4 regions of the Yersinia fenwicki genome follow, and region 4 is predicted to be linked to each of the others. Evidence: predicted binding sites of a transcription regulator. Region 4 holds the regulator's gene; each other region holds the start of a gene.

Region 1 (4,557 bases), 1.6 Mb from region 4:
CAACCGAGTGCTGTGTCCAGCCCAGCGCATACAGGAACGTGGCAGTTTTATTGGACACGCTGGTTTCGGCGAGATATTCGCAAACCTGTAAGAAATCTTCTTTTGGCGTACCGCAGATGTTGGAAACCACCTCTGGCGTGTAACGGCTGACGTGTTCTTTCAGCAAGTTCCACACACAGCGCGGGTCTTGTAATGTGACATCGCGTTTGGCAAAGCCGTTTTCATCCAGCTGGTAATTCCAGGTGGTTTTGTCGTATTTGCGGCTTTCGGCGTCATAACCACTGAATAAACCCTCATCAAAGGTATAGTCTTCCCGCACCAGCAAGCTGGCGTTGGTATAAGCTTCGACGTATTCACGGTTAATTTTGTTATTGGTCATCAGATACAACAACACGCCGGATAGGAACGCAATATCGCTACCGGAACGGATTGGCGTGTAGAAATCAGCCACCGAAGCAGTACGGGTAAAGCGTGGGTCTATCACCAGCAACTTGGCATTGTTGTGGATTTTGGCTTCCATCGCCCAGCGGAACCCCACCGGATGCGCTTCTGCCGCATTACCGCCCATGACGATAACTAAGTCTGCGTTCTTGATGTCAACCCAGTGGTTAGTCATCGCACCGCGACCAAATGTTGGAGCAAGACTTGCTACCGTTGGTCCGTGTCAGACACGTGCTTGGTTGTCTACGGCAAGCATGCCGAGAGCGCGACTAAATTTCTGGGTCAGATAACCCGTCTCATTACTGGATGCAGAAGCACACAGCATACCGGTACTCAGCCAACGGTTGACGGTCACGCCCGCATCGTTAGTCTTAATGAAATTAGCGTCCCGGTCTTCTTTCATCAGCTTGGCAATGCGGTCAAATGCATCATTCCAAGTGATTCGCTGCCATTTGTCTGAACCTGGTGCGCGATATTCTGGGTATTTCAAGCGGCTTTCGCTGTGAATAAAATCCACCAGCCCAGCACCTTTAGGACACAGCGCCCCGCGGTTTACCGGATGATCCGGATCCCCTTCAATGTGGAAAATACTCTCTTTGGCGTTTTTAGCACCATCGCCGAGGCTATACATCAAAAGCCCGCAACCGACGGAGCAATATGTGCAGGTATTCCGCGTTTCACGGGCGCGCAGCAACTTATAATTGCGCGTTTCCGCTAGCGCCACTGACGGCGCAAAGCCGAGTGCCGCGACCGTAGTTCCTGCCATACCGCCAGCGCAGATCTTAAAGAACTGCCTTCTGCTGACCTGCATGGATCTCTCCTTCATTCATTGTCACATTGTATAAATTTAAAATTCAGTTCTCGCTTCCCTCAACAAAACCAGAAGCGCTAAAATCGCTAAAGCGATATCACCTTTATCGGTGTGGGATACATTTCTATATAAATATAATTATACCCATACCATTCTTAATGTGAATGTTACCACATTGTGATTATGGGTTATAACTTTCAGGGCCGCATAGTGAGCCAGATAAAACCATCAGATATTGACCTTGCCACCGGAATTTGCGGTGCCAAACAACTTAACGTGCTAGAACGCCATCAAATGACCAAGCCGCAATTGGATTGGCTAGCAGAAGAAGTGCCGGTAGCTCTGGTGTATAACGGCATTTCCCATGTGGTTATGATGGCCACCCCTAAGGATTTAGAGGCTTTCGCACTGGGGTTTTCGTTGTCAGAAGGTATTATTAGCGCGCCACAAGAAATCTATGCCATTGATGTTTCGCCCAGTTGTAATGGTATAGAAGTGAATATTGAACTCTCCAGCCGCCGTTTTTCCGGTTTAAAAGAACGCCGCCGAGCTATGGCAGGCCGCACTGGATGCGGGGTTTGTGGTATCGAACAACTGGACGATATTTTTCGCCCAATAACCCCCTTACCCTTCACACAAACCTTCGACCTCAACTATTTAGACCGCGCACTTGCACAGCTCAAGCAGGTGCAAACCGTGGGTCAACTGACCGGTTGTACCCATGCTGCCGCCTGGATTAATCCTCAAGGCGAATTATTAGGTGGCTGTGAAGATGTAGGTCGTCATGTGGCACTGGATAAACTGCTCGGGGTTCGAGCCAAACAGCCGTGGCAGCAGGGTGCGGTGCTGGTTTCCAGCCGCGCCAGCTATGAGATGGTGCAGAAAACCGCCATGTGTGGCGCCGAGATTTTATTTGCTGTTTCAGCTGCAACAACCTTAGCAGTTGAAGTCGCCGAACGTTGTAATCTCACCTTGATTGGCTTCAGTAAACCCGGCCGGGCAACGGTGTATACACATCCCCAGCGGATTCAGGAATAGAAAGACCATACAATAAGTACGGCATTGATAATCATTTTCAATATCATTTAATTAACTATAATGATCCGAATGCTTACGCGGTGCTTACTTTTTTTGTGCCGCCTTACACCTACGGAGACGATGATTATGAGTTACTCACTGCCATCCCTACCTTATGCTTATGACGCCCTGGAACCACACTTCGATAAGCAGACGATGGAGATCCATCACACCAAACACCACCAAACCTATGTTAACAATGCAAATACGGTGTTGGAGAGCTTCCCTGAGCTGGCTAAATTCAGTGTTGAAGATCTGATCAAAGATCTGGACAAAGTTCCAGCTGAAAAACGCACCTTTATGCGTAATAACGCTGGTGGTCACGCTAACCACAGCCTGTTCTGGAAGGGCTTGAAACTGGGCACCACTCTGACCGGTGACCTGAAAGCCGCTATCGAACGTGACTTCGGCAGCGTTGATAGCTTCAAAGAAAAATTTGAACAAGCTGCGGCAACGCGTTTCGGTTCAGGCTGGGCCTGGCTGGTACTGAAAGACGACGGCAAACTGGCTGTTGTGTCGACTGCTAACCAAGACAGCCCGCTGATGGGTGAAGCTGTTTCTGGTGCATCAGGTTTCCCGATTGTGGGCCTGGATGTGTGGGAACACGCTTACTACCTGAAATTCCAAAACCGCCGCCCAGACTACATAAAAGCATTCTGGAACGTAGTTAACTGGGACGAAGCAGCCGCGCGTTTCGCTCAAGCTAAGTAACGAAAGTAGCTATACCCTATAGCTTCAAGTTCGAAAGATACATGCCAGCAAGGTCCTCTTGCTGGCATTTTTTATTGCTACTTACTGGCTTTTTTATTGTTAAAGTTTAATCAATTCCTGCCGATAGAATGTACAAGAAGGTCACTGGTATTCATGGATATTAGATCCATGAACTATAACCCTAAATAATTCGAGTTACAGGAAGGCGGCCAACGCACATGCAACTTGAAGTATAACGGGTATTACGTTTGGGAAAAGCACTCTTGCCAAGGCTGCCCCGCATACCGCCAGTTCCCCGAAATCCTCTAATAATTAGACCTCCCCAAACTCACCTACGCTGATTGATTTGCAGCAAAAACACCGCATAACGGAGAAGAACATGGCAGCATTTAGCAAAGTTTTTGGTAACTTTGAAAACGTGAAAGTCGGTAAAAAGCTGGGATTAAGCTTTTTCCTGATGTTGTTGTTGGTTGGGATCATCGCTGGTACCACCGCATATCATTTCTCCGCCATTGAAAAACATGCTTATAAAGTCGATTTGAGCTACAAAATTAATGATGAGGCTAATCAGGCGAAATATAACCGTGCGCTATATGAACGTACCTATGACCTGAAATACATCAAAGAAAACTCTCAACATATCAATAATATAAAAAATTTATTAACCCAAAGCGAAAGTCTTAGTTGGTCGGAAAACAACCGCAAGACAATCAGTAGCATTGCCGATGTGGTAGACGAATATCTGCAACAACAAAGCAATTTTGTTAATGCAGTGGCTCATAAGGACGATGTACGCAAAAGTTGGAATATCTCTGAAACGCAAAAGAACCTCAATGAGTTACAACAAAGTTTGCTTAATGAGGGGGCCGATACCCACACCCAGATTCTGCTGGCGGAAATGAACCAAAAGTTAATGACCGTGCGCTATAACGCGCGAGGTTTATTACTGGATCGCAACCAGGATGCAGAGTCTTCATTGATAACCTCAATCAATATCGCCAGCAGCGCAGCGGATGCTTTTATGCCAGTGCTATCAGCCGATCAGCAAAAACTATTAGCTCCGGTCATTTCCAGTCTCAGTGCCTATAAAGACAACGTATTAGCCTATTTACCGGCATATCAGCAAGAGCTGGAAGTGGGTAAAGTGATGGAAGAGAATGCCAATGAATTAAACAAGTTGGCGACGCATTTGTTCACTCAGGAACTACAAGGTACTCATGATGAAATCAATAATGCGCAATTGCAGCTAGCTATAGCAGCTATTACGGCACTGATATTGGGTTTACTGATTTCATGGCGCATGACTCGCCAGATTACTGTGCCACTGCGCACCACGTTGGCGATGGCCGAGCGCATTGCCACCGGTGATTTAACCGCAGCGACCACCTCCAATCGTACTGATGAACTGGGCCTGCTGATGAATGCCGTCGCCCGAATGAATGAAAACCTGCGAGCCATGATTGACGAAATTCGCATTGGCGTCAGCCAGGTATCTCATGCCTCTGGCGAGATTGCTG
Region 2 (4,557 bases), 1.7 Mb from region 4:
ATGACCCACAGCAAGATCCGGAACAGGTCGCCCGCGCTTATGTCGACGCCGATAAAGGCGTGGCAGACACCAAAGCGGCGCTGGATGGGGCGCGCTATATCCTGATGGAGCGTTTTGCGGAAGATGCCACGTTGCTGGCAAAAGTGCGCCAATACTTGTGGAAAAACGCCCATTTGGTATCAAAAGTGGTGGAAGGCAAAGAGCTGGAAGGTGCCAAATTCCGCGATTACTTCGATCACCACGAACCTATCGCCCAAGTCCCTTCTCACCGCGCGCTGGCAATGTTCCGTGGTCGTAATGAAGGGGTGTTGCAACTGGCGCTGAACCCCGATCCACAATTTGATGAACCTCCTCGTGAAAGTCAGGGCGAGCAGATCATTATCAACCATTTGGATTTGCGCCTGAATAATGCACCGGCTGACAGCTGGCGCAAAGCCGTGGTCAACTGGACATGGCGTATTAAGGTGCTGATGCATCTTGAAACCGAGCTGATGAGCACCCTACGTGAACGGGCAGAAGACGAAGCTATCAATGTATTCGCTCGTAACATGCAAGATTTGCTGATGGCCGCTCCGGCGGGGATGCGAGCGACTATGGGCCTCGATCCAGGTCTGCGTACTGGGGTGAAAGTAGCGGTGGTTGATGCTACTGGCAAGCTGGTTGCCTTCGATACCATCTATCCTCATACCGGGCAGGCTGCTAAAGCCGCTGCCGTGGTGGCCGCCCTGTGCATCAAGCATCAGGTTGAATTGGTGGCTATTGGTAACGGCACCGCATCACGTGAAACAGAGCGCTTCTTTACCGAGCTGCAACAGCAATATCCGGCGGTGACGGCGCAAAAAGTCATTGTCAGTGAGGCTGGTGCTTCGGTGTATTCGGCCTCAGAGCTGGCCGCGCTGGAATTCCCTGATCTGGATGTTTCCATCCGTGGCGCAGTTTCTATTGCTCGCCGGTTGCAAGATCCGTTGGCTGAACTGGTTAAAATCGATCCGAAATCTATCGGGGTTGGTCAGTATCAGCATGACGTCAGCCAAAGCCAATTGGCGAAAAAGCTGGATGCGGTAGTAGAAGACTGCGTAAACGTCGTGGGTGTGGACTTGAACACCGCGTCAGTACCATTACTGACCCGCGTGGCTGGCCTGACCCGCATGATGGCGCAGAATATTGTAAACTGGCGTGATGAAAATGGGCGCTTCCATAACCGCGAGCAATTGTTGAAGGTCAGCCGCTTAGGGCCAAAAGCTTTCGAACAGTGCGCCGGTTTCTTGCGAATTAACCACGGGGATAACCCGCTGGATGCTTCAACGGTGCATCCAGAAACCTATCCGGTGGTCGAGCGTATTTTGGCAGCTACCGAGCAAGCATTGCAGGACTTAATGGGCAATGCCACAGCATTGCGTAGCCTCAACGCCCGCGATTTCACCACCGAAAAATTTGGCGTACCGACCGTTACAGATATCCTGCGCGAGTTAGAAAAACCGGGCCGAGATCCGCGTCCTGAATTTAAAACTGCGATATTTGCCGAAGGCGTGGAAACACTGAATGACCTGACACCGGGGATGATCCTCGAAGGCTCAGTGACTAACGTGACTAACTTTGGTGCGTTTGTCGATATCGGCGTTCATCAGGATGGTTTGGTGCATATCTCCTCACTGGCAGATAAGTTTGTCGATGACCCGCATAAGGTGGTGAAAGCCGGCGATATCGTCAAAGTTAAAGTCATGGAGGTGGATTTACAGCGCAAACGTATTGCTCTGACAATGCGCCTTGATGAGCAACCAGGTGAAAGCGGTTCACGTCGTGGTAATGGTGCTGAGAACCGTGCTAATACCAATAATGACAATCGTGGTGCCAGTCGACCGCGTAATAGCAATGAATCCAATAGCCGCCCACCCGCTAAAGGGCGAGCAGACAGTCATTCCGGTGGTAACCATTCCAGCAGCAACAACAGCGCCATGAGTGACGCATTGGCGGCGGCTTTTAAAAAACGCTGATATCTCAAGTAAGGGCCAGATTCTGTGGCCCTTTTTCATTGATCTTATTTCATCGAATTCTTCGGTTCAAACTCGTCCCTAACGCCATATTGAGCACCATTGCTCATATTTTTTTCTTCTATAAGATCGCAGCGTTATCTTTTAAATTAATTAGCACGCAATTCTTTTTTCGGTGTTCTATCACACTAAATCAGACGTAGACTGAACTGATTTAACATCATATTTAACATGAAGTTTAATTTAGTCCGTTATTACACTTAATTTATAAATAATTACGATAACACTCCATGTGTTAATTAAAATATGAATGTTACTTGATTCAAATCATAGTGAAGTGATTATGTTAATTATCGGTATTTCTAATTGTGACAGTAGCTTATACAAACATTCCATTAACTGATTTAACTCATCGTTCGCATTTGCGATCGCGCTAGTTTGGTGGTAAAACAAGCGCAAATAGAAATCAGACTCATTAATTAAAAAAATGAAATCGTAATGAATATTTACTTTTGAGTCTTTAACCTGAGTTGAATATGAAAACGATTCTTACTATTATTATTTTAATCATTATTTATTAGTGGTGGAACTTCTCTGAACTCTGGTGTGCTAATACGTTATAACGAGAGGCTTACATGCATCTGATCCCACAGCGCTCCTACAAAATTGTTGGTTTCTCACCTGAAATTAGCCCAGCTTACCGACAAAAATTATTATCACTGGGTATGCTTCCCGGCTCTTCATTTAATGTTGTCCGCCTGGCGCCATTAGGTGATCCCATTCAGATAGAAACCCGCAGAGTCAGTCTGGTGGTACGTAAAAAAGATTTAGACCTACTGACGCTAGACCTGCAGCCCTAATATTTCAAATTAACGTCTTATTCTGGCTGTGAGGTGATGTAGTAAAACCACCTTGCATAGGCCGATTTTAATCTACTGATATCACGTTGGATCATGAAAGCACTCACAATTGGCCTAATTGGCAACCCCAATGCGGGTAAAACTACCCTTTTCAACCAGTTAACTGGGGCTCGCCAACGGGTAGGTAACTGGGCTGGGGTCACTGTTGAGCGCAAAGAGGGCCACTTCAGCACCGCAAAGCATCAGGTGACGTTGGTTGACCTGCCGGGAACATACTCACTCACCACCATTTCTGAACAAACCTCACTGGATGAGCAAATTGCTTGCCACTATATCTTGAGCGGCGAAGCGGACTTATTGATTAACGTGGTAGATGCCGCCAATCTAGAGCGCAATCTCTATCTGACACTACAACTGATAGAGTTAGGTATCCCCTGTGTCGTGGCCCTCAATATGCTGGATATCGCCAAGAGTCAGCACATTGATATTGATATCGAAGCACTTTCTCAGCAATTGGGCTGCCCGGTTATTCCGCTGGTTTCTACGCGGGGGCAGGGTATCAATGAATTAAAAAACAGCATTGATGAGCTTCAACCCATACCTTTCAAGGCATTGGTTAACTACCCGCCGGTGCTACTCAGTGAAGTGGATAAGTTGGTGCAAGCGATGCCTGAGTCTTGGCCAGTGCAGCAGCGCCGCTGGCTGGCACTGCAAATATTAGAGGGTGATATCTATAGCCTGGCTCGTGCTGGCATCTCCCCTTCTATCGTGGAGCTGGCTCGTGAAAATCTGCGGCAAAACCAGCACGAAGACCCGGAACTGGTCATCGCCGATGCCCGCTATCAAAGTATTGCTCGTATCTGCGATATCGTCGGTAACTCACAGCAAGCTGAACCAAATCGCCTGACCCAAGTGCTTGATAAAGTGATTCTGAACCGCTGGTTAGGTGTACCTATCTTCTTGTTTGTCATGTATTTAATGTTCGTCTTAGCCATTAATATCGGCGGGGCGTTACAACCGATATTTGATATCGGCTCTGCGGCACTCTTTATTCAAGGAATACAGTGGGTTGGCTATACGCTTCATTTCCCACAGTGGCTAACCATCTTCCTAGCCCAAGGTGTCGGCGGTGGTATCAATACCGTGCTACCACTGGTGCCACAAATTGGCATGATGTATCTGTTCCTCTCCTTCTTGGAAGACTCGGGTTATATGGCCCGCGCAGCCTTTGTTATGGACCGGCTAATGCAGGCGCTGGGATTACCGGGTAAATCTTTTGTGCCACTGATCGTCGGCTTTGGCTGCAATGTGCCCTCGATTATGGGCGCACGCACTTTGGATGCTCAACGTGAACGTTTGATAACGATCATGATGGCGCCGTTTATGTCCTGTGGCGCGCGGCTGGCTATATTTGCTGTATTTGCCGCCGCCTTCTTCGGCCAGGATGGAGCCAGTGTCGTCTTTTCTCTCTATTTGTTAGGTATTGCCGTCGCCATCCTCACTGGATTGGTACTGAAATACACCATCATGCGCGGTGAAGCATCACCCTTTGTGATGGAGTTACCGGTTTACCACGTACCACACCTCAAAAGCCTGTTATTGCAAACCTGGCAGCGGCTGAAAGGCTTTGTATTGCGCGCCGGGAAAGTGATTGTTATCGCCAGTATTTTTATCGGTGGCCTGAATAGTTTTTCTTTTAGTGGTCA
Region 3 (4,557 bases), 2.1 Mb from region 4:
AGACCAACACCAGCGTACCAACCAACCCTACCAGTAACAAGACAATCGGCAAAATCATCAATGCTGTCATGACTTGATTTTCATAGTGCTTAACCAGCGGAATATGGCTCAGTGCAAAGCCCAACCCCACGACACTCCCCACCCATAGCAGCCCACTGAGCCAGTTAAAGAACTGAAAACGAGTGCTGTTTAAGCCGGAAATGCCTGCCAGAGTCGGTAGTAAAGTCCGTACAAAAGCCAGGAATCGGCCAATAATTAGCGCCGCCAAACCGTGGCGCACAAACAGGTTATGGGCGCGCTGGCGATAGTGAACCGGCAGTTGTAACAGCCACCTTTTCACCACTTTGGTATCCCCCAACCACAACCCTTGCAAGTAACTCAGCCAACAACCCAGGCTGGCCGCGGCGGTCAAAATTATCATGGTGGGCAAGAATCCCATGACACCCTTGGCAATTAATGCACCCGCCAATAGCAACAAGCTATCACCGGGGAGGAAAGAAGCCGGTAGCAAACCATTTTCTAAAAAGAGGGTGGTAAAGAGTATGCCGTAAATAACCCAAATCACATTCGGGTCGGCAAGTTTACTAAAATCCTGCTGCCATAAGGCATGAAGGATTTCGCGTAATACATCCATTTCTGTTCCTGTTTGCCTATCGTGTGAGGATATTGTTGTAAGGTCTTACCTAGTGTATCCGTAATGGCGCTGATCCACATTGATCTTATCCTCAATAACCAAATTTTTGAGGGTATATATACGTGCTGTTGATATTATTAATGTAAGAGGGGATTAATGCGCAGATATTGTCACCGCGCATTAACAAACCCTATCACTCAGAAGTTTTACTGCGTGGCTTTGATGCGCTCAAACCCAGCGGTTAAATCGTCCTTCAAATCTTGCACATTCTCTAGTCCAATATGCAGACGCAATAGTGTGCCTTTGATTCCCTCTCCCTCATATTTGCGGATTGCCTGGATATCTTTGGGCTGATAACCCAGAATCAAGGACTCAAATCCACCCCATGAGAAAGCCATACTGAAATGGGTAAAGTGGTCGAGATAGGCCTCTAATTGTTGCTGCGTTAACTCTTCTTTTAATTCAAAAGAAAACAGACCATTGCAGCCGGTAAAATCTCGTTTGTAGAATTCATGCCCTTTACAGCCGGGCAGTGCGGGGTGATAAACCGTAGAAACTTCCGGGCGCTTTGCTAGCCAGTTGGCAATTTCAATGCTGTTTTTTTCGTGCTGCTTTAAGCGCACACCCAGCGTACGTAAGCCTCGACTGGCAAGATAAGCGGTATCGGCATCCACCATTTGCCCCATCAGGTATGAGTCTTCCCGCAGTTGCTCCCAACAACGCTCATTGGCAACAGCAATCCCCAGCATGGCATCGGAATGGCCAATAATATATTTAGTACCTGATTGGATGGATATATCAATATCAAAATCCAATGCTTTAAATAGCACTCCTGCCGCCCATGTATTGTCCATCATGATAATCATTTCAGGAGCAACTGTACGGATAGCTTTCACTATGGCGGGAATATCTTGCACTTCCATGGTGATGGAGCCAGGTGATTCAAGGAAAACCACTTTGGTTTCCGGTGTGATTAATGTGGCTATCTCCGCGCCCATCATGGGGTCGAAATAAGTGGTGGCGATGTTCATGCGCGATAAAATTTTATCGCAAAAACTTTGCGCCGGTTCATAGGCCGAGCCGGTCATCAACACGTGATCACCGGTGGAAACAAATGATAAAATGGCATTGCTGATAGCCGCTGCACCGCAAGGATAAAGCACACAACCCGCGCCGCCTTCGAGTTCAGTCATCGCTTCTTGCAAGGAGAAGTGGGTTAGCGTGCCTCTGCGGCCATAGAATAACTCACCATTGCCGCGATTAATCGTGGCATGTTTTTTCGCTTTCACCGAGTCAAATATCAGAGAAGATGCGCGCTGAATAACGGTATTGACCGAGCCTTGGGTGAATCTCTTACTCCTGCCCGCGCTAACTAAGGCTGTTTCCAGTTTTTCTATCGTAGGTTTATTTGCAGACATGTCGCGTTGTCACCTTCTTATCAGCGTGCCCATTATTCGATGGCCAGCATTCATTATTGGGATGTATTTATTACTTACGTTAGCATGATGATTGTGGTGTGAGAGTAGCTTTCACCATGAAAATAACTCAAGAGGGTGACTTGCTGTTTTCTGTTAATTTGCGATGTAAAAATGCTGCGTAAGTAGCAAAATAGGGAATTTATTAAGGAAGGGGCGTTAAGTGATGCCTTAATGATGTGGGCGTAGCTTATGCAATTAATCCTTTCTTATCTTTACACCACATGTCATTCCGTCTTTACAGCCAAGATCTCCTACCCGATTATCATGCCGCGTAGTCCCTGATATCAGGGCAATTCTTGTTTTTTCTCAAAAAATAGGCGTAAATACTAATGATAATTACTATCAATCCCCCATTTGTTTGATATGATCGGCAGCTGATTTCGTCCTTAAATTGATCTGTATATTGGGTGGAGGCACAGCGTGAAAACAGCTGGCAAAAAAATTAAAGATAAGTCATTCGTGCAGGGCCGAATGATGAAAGGTGCGATGGCATTATTGCTGGTGGTAGGTTTAACCAGTCATGCATTTGCCGCGCCAGGCAACAGCAGTGCCGTTGCTGCATCTGCTGCTACGGCAACATCAACCCCGTTACCTGCGCCGGAAATCACCCCAGTCGCGGCAACTCCTGCTAATGCAGACACTGTTACCCCTACCACATCAGCGCCAATGGTGCAGTCACTAACGGCTCCAGCACCACAGGGGCTGGCAATGGACCTCTCTGTTTGGGGCATGTATCAACATGCCGACGTGGTGGTTAAAGGCGTAATGATAGGTCTGGTTCTGGCATCCATTGTGACCTGGACTATTTTATTCTCCAAAGGTACCGAGTTATTCCGCGCACGTCGCCGCTTACAGCAAGAGCATGAGGTTATTGGTACGGTTACTGACCTTGATACTGCATCCGAGCGGGCAGAGGCTTTTTCTCCAGAGAGTATCAGCGGCCTGTTACTGCGTGAGGCACAAAATGAGCGCTTGTTATCGGCAGAATCGAACGATAACAACGGTATTAAAGAACGTACTGCTTTCCGTCTGGAGCGCCGAGTGGCATCCATCAGCCGCCAAATGGGTAAAGGCAACGGCTTCCTGGCAACCATCGGTGCTATTTCTCCATTTGTCGGCTTATTTGGTACGGTTTGGGGCATTATGAATAGCTTTATCGGTATTGCCCACTCACAAACAACTAATCTGGCGGTTGTTGCTCCGGGTATTGCAGAAGCATTGCTGGCGACAGCACTCGGCTTGGTGGCCGCAATCCCCGCGGTGGTTATCTATAATATCTTCGCTCGCTTGATTGGGTCTTACCGTGCTCAGGTAGGGGATGTTGCTGCGCAGGTATTATTACTACTGAGCCGTGATCTTGATTTGAGCAGCAGCGCTGAAGCAAAGTCTCCTAAGCAACCTCATCAATTGCGTGCGGGGTGATTTATGGCCATGCGGATGAACGATAACCTTGATGAAAGCGGTGAACTGCACGAAATTAACGTGACCCCTTTCATCGATGTCATGCTGGTATTGCTGATTATTTTTATGGTGGCAGCGCCATTGGCCACAGTTGATATCAAAGTTGATTTACCCGCATCTTCAGCGGTACCACAGCCGCGGCCAGAGAAACCGGTATTTCTGACAGTGAAAGCCGATAATCAGCTTTATGTTGGTGATCAGCAGGTTGACCGCGATACACTGGCGGCTGCGCTGGATAAAGTGACCCAATCAAATAAAGAAACCACCATTTTCTTCCAGGCGGATAAAGTGGTGGATTATGAAACACTGATGAGCGTGATGGATGCATTACGTAAATCAGGATATCTCAAAGTTGGGTTAGTCGGCATGGAAGCGGGCGGCGCGAAATAATCAAAGCAGGCGCGGTGAATATTACTGCGCCTGATCTCAGTTTTTAGGTATATTACGGCCAACTTCACGAATTTTAGTTTCCCCTAAAGCCTGGCGAAGATCGGTTTCTAGCTCATGGGCATTGTATGCCTCATAATAATTGCCTTCACCAACACACTCTTTCCAATCAATGCTACCTGAATCATCTGCTGAGTATCCAATAGCAATAAATACCATTCTGATACTATTTTGTTTTATCTTATCGCACATTCCTTTTGCTATAAGCATTTTTGTTACGTTATATTGAGAAACACTATCCTTGCCATCAGATAAAATAACCATCAGTTTATTATTTGTACTATCTGATTCCCTCAGTAGTTTATTACCAGTTAATATCCCAGAGCTTATTAATGTATCCCCGACTGGCTCAAATTCTTCTATGCTACTCAAACTATCATTAGTATCATCTAGCACTAAAGAATGTGCTTCAGAATTTTTTAGACATAAACTTTTTAAATATATATCACTCATAGGAATATCAATTGTCTTTGAGTCGTTTACTATTGAATTAATAGTTTCTGTATAGTCGATATTTTTAGCTATTATACTTTGTAC
Region 4 (4,557 bases):
GTATGAACCACATCAACTACCAGCGCACCACCTTTTTTGGCAGTAATAGAAGCATTAGCTGCCAGTTGGCTGGCATGATGCGCATTATCCGCGTTATGTTTCACCGTTGCCGTCAACTGCTCCATACTGGCGGCGGTCTCTTCCAATGCGGCTGCCTGCTCCTCAGTTCGCGATGATAAATCGGTATTACCGGCTGAAATTTCTGCCGCCCCGTGATAAATCCCATCAGTGCTGCTGCGGATAGCTTTTACCGTATTGGCCAAACTGGCTTGTACATCACGTAGCAGCGGAAATAATTTCCCAACACAATTACGACCAAAATCGTTAATAGGTTGGCCCAGTTGACCAGAGGCAATCACGCGAAAATGTGCGCGAATGTCATCCAATGGACGAACCAGGTTAGCCAACAGGTAGCGATCGGTTGCCAGTAAGATCACTAATCCGGCCAGCAAAGCAGAGATCAATATCATACTGCTCACTTTTGTCAGGTGAGTAAATTGTTCTTTAGCCACCCCGATGGCCTTGGATGCAGCTTGATTAAAATTCTCCGCAACAGAGCCATATTGTCGGCTCAGCGCCGGCACTGTCTTTTTGGCTAAATCCTGATAAGCCGCACTGTTATTCGCCATTGCCGCCTCATACAGCGGAGTGACACCTTGATCAATCAATCCGCTCCACCCATCAATCACACCATTTACCAATTTGGGATCAATCTGTGCATGGTCGATGGCTGTAAACTGCGCCAACTTCTGTTTCAGATTTTCAAGTGCTGCATTGGATGATTTAAGTTCCTTATCTGCATCTGCAATGTTGCCGCTCTGACGGTAATCGACTCAGCGAGCAAGACGTGTCACCATCCGAAAATATTGATCCGTCCCCTGATTAACTAAATTCATGTTTTCAACTAACACACTATTAGCATTAGAGGATTGAGTTAGTTGATTCAACGATAGCAACGTATAACCAGATACGCCGCCCCATAGCAGGCAAAATGCCCCAAGTACCCAAAGCAGCGCGGCTCTGATAGTAATATTTCTTAAAAACTGCATGTTTGTTCTCCTTCACTGCAAATTGCAACCATTCGGTTACATCGCTGTTATCGGCAATGAGGTTATAAGGTTGAGCCACTTACAAAAATTTAATATCGCATAATCTTGATATCGGCCCGACGAGATTTTCTGGCATTATATGGCCCTATACATGTGTTATATTATTGGGTCAAACGCTCAGTAGTTTGCATAACAATTTGAATTTAAAAGGTATTAAGTTATATGGCAACTGTAGGCATTTTCTTTGGCAGCGATACTGGCAATACCGAAAACATTGCCAAGATGATCCAAAAGCAACTCGGTAAAGATGTTGCTGAGGTTCACGACATTGCCAAAAGCACTAAAGAAGATTTAGAAGGCTTTGATATTCTGCTCATCGGTATCCCAACCTGGTATTACGGTGAAGCTCAATGTGATTGGGATGATTTCTTCCCGACACTAGAAGAAATTGATTTCAACGGCAAATTGGTTGCTATATTTGGCTGTGGCGATCAGGAAGACTATGCAGAATATTTCTGTGATGCGATGGGAACAGTGCGCGATATCATCGAACCACGCGGTGCTGCTATCGTCGGTCACTGGCCAACATCTGGCTACCACTTTGAAGCATCCAAAGGCTTGGCGGATGACGATCACTTTATTGGTTTAGCTATTGATGAAGATCGTCAGCCAGAATTGACAAATGAGCGCGTTGAAGCTTGGGTTAAACAGATCAGCGAAGAACTGAATCTGGCCGATATTACCGGTTAATTTGTCATGTCGGAAACGCGAGGATGAAATTTAATATTGCCGCGCGTTTCCGCTGCTTCTATCCCTCTGGTTATACTCTGTTAAGCCACCCACAAATCCGCACTTTCATCCGTGCAAAATGAAAATAAACTGCTACAAATTTGTAACCTTATATTTTGCAGTCATATACTTAAATTATGCGACAATCCCATTCATCAATACATTGCATGATTAATCGGGCAAAGTGTGCAATTATATCTTTGTTAACAACCACGGTTTTCATTTGGGGCTAGCAGTTCTATAATGAGACGCAATTGAGAATATTGCGCCACGGATGTCATAGGCTGAACAGCCTTAATTTGAATCGATAGTAACAGGACTGAATCCGCATGACTGACAACAACAAAGCCTTAAAAAACGCAGGCCTTAAAGTAACACTGCCACGGCTTAAAATTCTGGAAGTGTTGCAAGATCCGGTGTGCCATCACGTCAGCGCGGAAGATCTTTATAAAAAGCTGATCGACATCGGTGAAGAAATTGGTTTGGCAACGGTTTACCGTGTACTGAATCAGTTTGATGATGCCGGTATTGTTACCCGCCATAATTTCGAAGGTGGTAAATCAGTCTTTGAGCTGACGCAGCAACATCATCACGATCACCTGATTTGCCTGGATTGCGGCAAAGTGATCGAATTTAGTAATGAATCCATTGAATCGCTTCAACGTGAAATTGCTAAACAGCATGGTATCAAGCTAACCAATCACAGTCTGTATCTGTACGGCCACTGTGAAAGCGGCGATTGCCGTGAGAATGAATCTGCGCACGATAAAAGATAATGTAGTTTTATCGCGTTGATTTATAAATATTTTAAGCGTTATTGAATTAAATAATCTGCAAGATGGCCGCCTTTCCCGCTCAGTCATCCGAGTACAACTCGGTCGGGAGTCAGGTGGTCATTCTTATTTATACCCTATTGCTACCTACATAAATTTAAAGCAAAAAAAACCCCGGACTTACCGGGGGAAAAACCATCAACTCAACTTCACTTAATAGTGTTTACCTAAACCTCAGCAAACAGGGGTTAACATCAGACACAGCACTTTGACAGCAATAGTCAAACCTTAACCGGCTCCGCACGACTACTGCGTTTACCATCCGGGCTAATGGAACGAATCAATACGTCGCCACTGACTTTAGGTTGTGCTTTGGCATCATATTTCTGCCATTGCTTACCGCCATCGGTGGAATACTCAATTATCAGCCCCGGCAAGGAGATGTTAGCTTCCAACGCCCCTGCGACAATGCGTGCTCCCGGAATCGGTAAGCGGTAAGCCACACCCGCTTTATCCAGTTTTGCTAATTCACGTTGGCCCATGATGTTGGCAAAACGCTGCCAATCGGTACTCAACGCCTTGGTGTCAACCATGTGCGTTTCGCCACCTTTGTACTCACGGCCAGCTTTATAATCCTGCTCCCAAGACGCACGATGCCAGGCACGTTCAGCCAGTGGTAATACACGAGGGAAAATCATGTATTCCATTTGTTCATCAGTTCGTACTGTTTCGTTCCACGATTGACCGGAAATACCGTGCACACCAGGCCAAGGTTTATCACTTTTAGCACTGAAATGATTACCGTCACGGTCGACCGATGTTTCCGCATTTTGTGGCATGTTATCCGGCGCGAAACTAAAGACTTTAGCTTCGTCGCTAAAGCGAGTTGCCCAGTAATAACCGCGCTCATTGGGGTTAACTTCATATGGCATGTCGAAGTAGACATAATCCGGATTCGATGCGACCACTTCATACCCTTTATTGGCCCAATCATTGATTGAATCGGCCCCGCCCCAATAGAGGGTATCCCAGAAATTAACGCCCACCCGTTTAGTGGCAAAGTCTTTCGACGATTTGGCATCTTTAAGACCGTCTTGCCAGGCTTGCATTTTTTCAATGCCATGAGCATTCACCAACTTGCTGACTTCAATAGCAAAGTGGCTGGAAAGGTGCTCAACATCCTGAATTTTTCCTTGCTTGACCATATCCTGACAAACTTGTGATTTGGCCCACGGCTTATCTTCAATACTCTTATCAATAATGCCTTTTCCTGGCTCAATCGTGCCATTTTTGTCCTGGAAGCCCGCGCCCAGTCGGATATTTTTCGCCTCATCACCGCCAAAATGCCAAGTGTTGAGAGGCATACCCGCTTCTTTGTGCATCTCAGCCATTTCGCCAATCACTTTGTCGACAAAGCGTTTAGACGAATCCAGACACGGGTTGAGATAACTTTTGCGTTCATAGAACTGAACAGAAGTCGTGTTGGAATCATCTGTCGGGTCAACCAGGCGGAATTCGTTGGCCTCTTTTTCCTTACCCTGCTTCATCAAATTGTTGTAACGAGCTTCCATTGAGACGACTGCTGCTCGCGCATGGGCGGGCATATCAATCTCAGGGATGACCTCAATTTGGCGGGCTTTAGCGTATTTCAAAATGTCGATGTAATCATCACGGGTAAAGTGACCGGAGCCCAAATTATTGCTATCTGGGCCAGAGCCCAATTGCGGCAGTAAGCAGGTGTTTTCCGTTAAATCGTGGCAACGCTTGCTGCCCACATCGGTCAGTTCTGGTAGGCCTGGTATCTCAATACGCCAGCCTTCATCATCGCTCAGATGGAAGTGGAATTTATTCAGTTTGTAAGCGGCCATCTGATCGAGCAAACGCAATACTGCATCTTTAGTTTTGAAGTTACGCCCGACATCCAGGAAAACACCACGGTATTCAAA

What was found. The regulator Fur, encoded in region 4, represses iron uptake genes when iron is present. The targets are predictions, from matches to a motif close to ATAATAATGAGAACNACTATCAA.
Positions count from the first base shown of each region.
Region 1: sodA (superoxide dismutase [Mn]) is a predicted target of Fur. The motif match lies at 2,315-2,337, and genes of this name have one in related genera.
Region 2: feoA (ferrous iron transporter A) is a predicted target of Fur. The motif match lies at 2,528-2,550, and genes of this name have one in related genera.
Region 3: exbB (tol-pal system-associated acyl-CoA thioesterase) is a predicted target of Fur. The motif match lies at 2,436-2,458, and genes of this name have one in related genera.

Region 1 covers NZ_CP170755.1:42,035-46,591, reverse strand. Annotated here, with positions in the region: gene fdnG (formate dehydrogenase-N subunit alpha) at 1-1,252, opposite strand, end outside; gene fdhD (formate dehydrogenase accessory sulfurtransferase FdhD) at 1,436-2,290, shown strand; gene sodA (superoxide dismutase [Mn]) at 2,417-3,040, shown strand; gene ACF3VQ_RS00190 (methyl-accepting chemotaxis protein) at 3,420-4,557, shown strand, end outside.
Region 2 covers NZ_CP170755.1:223,813-228,369, reverse strand. Annotated here, with positions in the region: gene ACF3VQ_RS00905 (Tex family protein) at 1-1,994, shown strand, start outside; gene feoA (ferrous iron transporter A) at 2,627-2,851, shown strand; gene feoB (Fe(2+) transporter permease subunit FeoB) at 2,945-4,557, shown strand, end outside.
Region 3 covers NZ_CP170755.1:617,643-622,199, forward strand. Annotated here, with positions in the region: gene ACF3VQ_RS02805 (DedA family protein) at 1-634, opposite strand, end outside; gene metC (cystathionine beta-lyase) at 841-2,052, opposite strand; gene exbB (tol-pal system-associated acyl-CoA thioesterase) at 2,533-3,534, shown strand; gene exbD (TonB system transport protein ExbD) at 3,538-3,963, shown strand; gene ACF3VQ_RS02825 (TadE/TadG family type IV pilus assembly protein) at 4,000-4,557, opposite strand, start outside.
Region 4 covers NZ_CP170755.1:3,198,999-3,203,555, forward strand. Annotated here, with positions in the region: partial or broken gene ACF3VQ_RS14635 (methyl-accepting chemotaxis protein) at 1-1,049, opposite strand, end outside; gene fldA (flavodoxin FldA) at 1,272-1,799, shown strand; gene fur (ferric iron uptake transcriptional regulator) at 2,168-2,614, shown strand; gene ACF3VQ_RS14650 (beta-N-acetylhexosaminidase) at 2,893-4,557, opposite strand, start outside.